2 regions of the Streptomyces sp. NPDC052040 genome follow, and region 2 is predicted to be linked to the other one. Evidence: riboswitches for the same ligand, from Rfam matches in the RefSeq annotation. Region 2 holds a riboswitch; the other holds the start of a gene.

Region 1 (2,450 bases), on a different contig from region 2:
TCCTCGAAGGGCGCGGAGTTCACCAGCGACGGGTCGTTCACCACGTCCTCGTTGACCTCGGTGACCTCGCCGGAGACCGGGGAGTAGAGGTCGCTGACCGACTTGGTCGACTCCAGCTCGCCGCAGGTCTCGCCCGCGCTCACCGTCTCACCGACCTCCGGGAGCTGCACGTAGACGACATCGCCGAGCGCGTTGGCCGCGTGCTCCGTGATGCCGATCGTCGAGACGCCGTCCTCGGCGCCCGACAGCCACTCGTGCTCCTTGCTGTAACGCAGCTGCTGGGGGTTGCTCATGGCCTGAATTCTCCTGTACGCGCGGGAGTGGTGGTGAAGGGGGGACTGCTGGGACGTGCGTGAGCGCGCCGGGAGGGCACGGAGCCCCGTCCGGGCGGCCCAGCGTCTACTTCTGGCGCTTGTAGAACGGCAGCGCCACGACCTCGTACGGCTCGTGGCTGCCCCGGATGTCCACCGCGACACCGGCGGTGCCGGGCGCGGAGTGCGCGGCGTCCACGTACGCCATCGCGATCGGACGGCCCAGGGTGGGGGAGGGCGCCCCGGAGGTGACCTCGCCGACCACCTCGCCGCCGACGGTGACGGGGTACCCGGCCCGCGGCACCCGACGCCCCTCGGCGACCAGGCCGACCAGGACCCGCGGCGGGTTCTGCGCCGCCCGCCCGGAGGCCGCGAGGAGCGCCTCGCGCCCCACGAAGTCGCCCTCCTTCTCGAACTTCACCACCCGGCCGAGCCCGGCGTCGAAGGGGGTCAGCGCGGTGGTCAGCTCGTGCCCGTACAGCGGCATGCCCGCCTCCAGGCGGAGCGTGTCCCGGCAGGACAGACCGCAGGGGGTCAGACCGACCGCGGCGCCCGCCTCGGTCAGCGCCCGCCACAGCTTCTCGGCGTGCTCGGGGGCGGTGAACAGCTCGAAGCCGTCCTCGCCGGTGTAGCCGGTACGGGCGATCAGCGCCGGAACGCCCGCGACCGTGCCGGGCAGGCCCGCGTAGTACTTCAGGCCGTCCAGGTCGGCGTCGGTGAGGGACTTCAGGATGCCGGGGGACTCGGGACCCTGGACGGCGATCAGGGCGTAGGCGTCCCGGTCGTCGCGCACCTCGGCGTCGAAACCGCCGGACCGCTCCACCAGCGCGTCCAGGACCACCTGCGCGTTGGAGGCGTTGGCGACGACCATGTACTCCTGCTCGCCGAGCCGGTAGACGATCAGGTCGTCGAGGATGCCGCCGTCGGCCCGGCAGATCATGGTGTAGCGGGCGCGGCCGACACCGACGGAGCCGATGTTGCCGACCAGGGAGTGGTCCAGCAGCCGGGACGCGCCGGGGCCGGACACGGTGATCTCGCCCATGTGGGAGAGGTCGAAGAGACCCGCCCTGGTCCGGACGGCGAGGTGCTCGTCGCGCTCGGAGCCGTACCGCAGGGGCATGTCCCAGCCGGCGAAGTCGGTCATCGTCGCGCCCAGCGAACGATGCAGGGCGTCGAGCGCGGTACGGCGCAGGGGGCTGCTGCTCATCGGTTGTGCTCCCAGGGCGATGGGTCCCCTCGCGCGAGCGGGGCCGGGCGGGGGAGGGGCGGGCGAGGTCGTTCCTCCCCATCTGTCATCGGAACCTGAGAGGTTCGCCATGACCCCGCCGGGCGGGGATGTCACGGCTTGCACCTTGGGTGGGGCCGCCCGGGGCGGCCCGCTTTCCAGATGTGCCTCGCCCGCGCGGTATCGGGGCCTGAGAGATTCAAGGGAGGGACTTGCTCCTTCGGCGCCCGGGGGACGTACGTCGGACGACGTACGGACCGGGACTCTCCCGCGCGGATTCAAGCGGCCGGTATGCAGTTGGCGGGCACATCATTGCACGCCTCGCCCGGGAGCGGCAGGGCCCCGTCCGTTACCGGCCCGTGGCAGAACGGCGACACCGTCACCCCCTGTTCCGCATTACCTTCTCTTTACACTCGATGGGGACGGGACTTCCTGACCCCCAGGGGAGGACGATCACGGTGGACAGGACGACGGCATACGCGACGACTCCGGGCATCGCGACGACTCCGGGCATCGCTGCGACCCCGGGCACCGCGACGCCCCCGGCCATCGCGGCGCCCCGCGGGCCGGGGTCCCCGGCCCGCGGGACCCGCCGGGAGGACGCGCCGACCTCGGGCGCCCGCCGGGCGGAGCGGGTCGACTCCGGGGCCCGCCGGGTGGAGCCGCCGACCTCCGGGACCCGCCAGGCGGAGACGCCGACCTCCGGGACCCGCCATGAGGAACGGACTGCCCCCGGTGCCTGCGTCCGCGATCTGCGCGACCGCGCGGGCTCCGGCCCGCGCGGGCTGACCTTCGGACCGGGCGACGTCGTCGTCATCACCGGACTGCCCGGCAGCGGCAAGTCGACCCTGATGCGCCGTGCCGTGCGGGGCGCCCGGGTCGACTCCCAGGACGTCCGGGCCCGCTGGGACGGG
Region 2 (2,450 bases):
CCCGCGGCCAGGATCGCGGCGTACCGGTGGGTGCGCCGGGCGACGGTCCGCAGGCCCTCGGGGCCGTGGTAGACGGCGTACATCCCGGCCATCACGGCGAGCAGCACCTGAGCGGTGCAGATGTTGCTGGTCGCCTTCTCCCGGCGGATGTGCTGCTCCCGCGTCTGGAGCGCCAGCCGGTACGCCTTGTTGCCGTCCGCGTCCACGGAGACACCGACGAGCCGTCCGGGCAGGCTGCGGGCGAACTTCTCGTGCACCGCCATGTATCCGGCGTGCGGTCCGCCGAAGCCCATCGGCACACCGAAGCGCTGGGTGGTGCCGACCGCGATGTCCGCGCCCAGCTCACCGGGGGAGGTCAGCAGCGTGAGGGCGAGCAGGTCGGCCGCGACGGTGACCAGGGCGCCCCGCGCGTGGGCCTGCTCGATGACGGGCCGGATGTCGCGTACGGCACCGGAGGCGCCCGGGTACTGGACCAGGACGCCGTTGATGTCCCGCTCGGCGAGCTCGGCCGGGATGCCGTCGCTGAGGTCGGCGACGACGACCTCGACGCCCGTGGGTTCGGCGCGGGTCCGGATCACCGCGATGGTCTGCGGCAGCGCGTCCGCGTCGACCAGGAAGAGACCCTTCTTGTTCTTGCCCATGCGCAGCGACAGGGCCATCGCCTCGGCGGCGGCCGTGCCCTCGTCGAGCAGGGAGGCACCCGAGGTCGGCAGGCCGGTGAGGTCGGCGACCATGGTCTGGAAGTTGAGCAGCGCCTCTAGGCGGCCCTGCGAGATCTCCGGCTGGTACGGGGTGTACGCGGTGTACCAGGCGGGGTTCTCCATGACGTTGCGCAGGATCACCGTGGGCGTGAAGGTGCCGTAGTACCCGAGGCCGATCATGGAGTCGAGGACCTGGTTGCGGTCGGCCAGCGAGCGCAGCTCGGCCAGCACCTCGGGCTCGGTGCGCGCGCCCGGCAGATCCAGGGCGTCGGCGTTCTTGATCACGTCCGGCACCGCTGCGGCCGTCAGTTCGTCGAGCGAGCCGTAGCCGACCTGCGCGAGCATCTTGGCCCGCGCCTCCTGGTCGGGCCCGATGTGGCGCAGCTCGAAGGGTGTTCCCTGTTCGAGCTCGGAGAGCGGAATGCGGTGGGCGGTCATTGCGGAGGCCTCCTGGTCTGACGCGACCTTCGAGGGGCACCCCGGCACGGGTACCCCGACGGCCTCCCCCTCTGTCATCTCGACCTGAGAGCTTCACCGGTCCGCCCGAAGGCGGTCCGGTTTTCACCGTCGGTGAGAGCGGGAGCCATCGACACCCGCTCTGCTTTCCAGAGTGACCTCGTCCGTGCGGTACGTGGGCCTGAGAGATTCCGGGGAGGGTTTGCTCCTTCGGCGCCCCCGGATCGCTCCGGAGGACTCTCCCGCACAGGGTCGACAGCCGATTGCCAGATTACCAGCGGGCGCAAGGAGGCTGCCTTCGAGTGGCCGCAGTGCTGAATGTGCTCTTTTGTGGTGCTGACGGATGTGTTGCGACCAGTTGGAGGGACCGTGCAGACCGATATCGATCCGCGGAATCTGATAGGCCGCAAGGCGTTCGACCGCAATGGCGTCAAGATCGGCACGATCGACGAGGTCTATCTCGACGACGCGACCGGGGTGCCGGAGTGGGCGGCCATCCGCACGGGTCTGTTCAGCCGGGACGCCTTCGTACCGCTGGAACCCAGCCGGCTGGTCGAGGGCGCGCTCTATGTGCCCTTCGAACGTTCGCTGATCAAGGAGGCACCCGACTTCGGCGTCGGCCGCCACCTCTCCCCCGAGCAGGAACTCCAGCTCTATCACCACTACGGCCTGGACGTGGCCCCGCCGCCCGCGGCACCGGACCGCGACTTCGGGCGGCTCGCGGAGCCCGACGGGAGCTGAGCCCCTCATCCCCCGCTGCCCGCCGCCGACCGCTCCTCGGCGGCCGCCACCAGGGGCAGCGGATCCGCCGCCGCCAGCCCGGGGTCGTCGACACGGAAGGTGCGCACCCGCCCCGGCTCCGAGTCGGGGGTCTCGAACCGTATCGTCACCCTGCCCAGACCGCTGCCCTGCACCCACCCCGGCCCGTAGTCGGTGTGCCGCACGTCCTGCCCCGCCCGCCAGACCGGCCCGGCCGCCGCGGGGGGCTCCTCCCGCACGGGCTCGACCGCCGCGTCCGGCTCCTGGTGCTCCTCGGCCGGAGCCGCCCCGGCCGCCAGATGCGCCTGGGCGAACAGGTCCTCCTGGGTGTAGTCGGCGAGCCCGGTGACACCGACGCCGAGCAGCCGGACCCCACCGGTGGTGTCAACCGAGTCCAGCAGCCGGGCGGCGGCCTCGCGCACCACCGACGGGTCGTCCGTGGGTCCGCGCAGGGTCTCGGACCGGGTCAGGGTGGAGAAGTCGTACCGGCGCACCTTCAGCACGATGGTCCGGCCCGACAGGCCCGCGTCCCGC

Evidence for each region. A riboswitch is a leader RNA that binds a small molecule or an ion and turns the genes downstream of it on or off. The one in region 2 is predicted to bind glycine.
Region 1: another riboswitch for glycine. It lies ahead of gcvT (glycine cleavage system aminomethyltransferase GcvT); the one in region 2 lies ahead of gcvP (aminomethyl-transferring glycine dehydrogenase).

The regions. Positions count from the first base shown of each region.
Region 1 covers NZ_JBIUBV010000007.1:285,830-288,279, reverse strand. Annotated here, with positions in the region: gene gcvH (glycine cleavage system protein GcvH) at 1-293, opposite strand, end outside; gene gcvT (glycine cleavage system aminomethyltransferase GcvT) at 400-1,518, opposite strand; glycine riboswitch at 1,705-1,817, opposite strand; gene ACIHAA_RS17435 (AAA family ATPase) at 1,995-2,450, shown strand, end outside.
Region 2 covers NZ_JBIUBV010000021.1:9,953-12,402, reverse strand. Annotated here, with positions in the region: gene gcvP (aminomethyl-transferring glycine dehydrogenase) at 1-1,139, opposite strand, end outside; glycine riboswitch at 1,317-1,412, opposite strand; gene ACIHAA_RS28940 (PRC-barrel domain-containing protein) at 1,527-1,898, shown strand; partial or broken gene ACIHAA_RS28935 (DNA polymerase IV) at 1,820-2,450, opposite strand, start outside.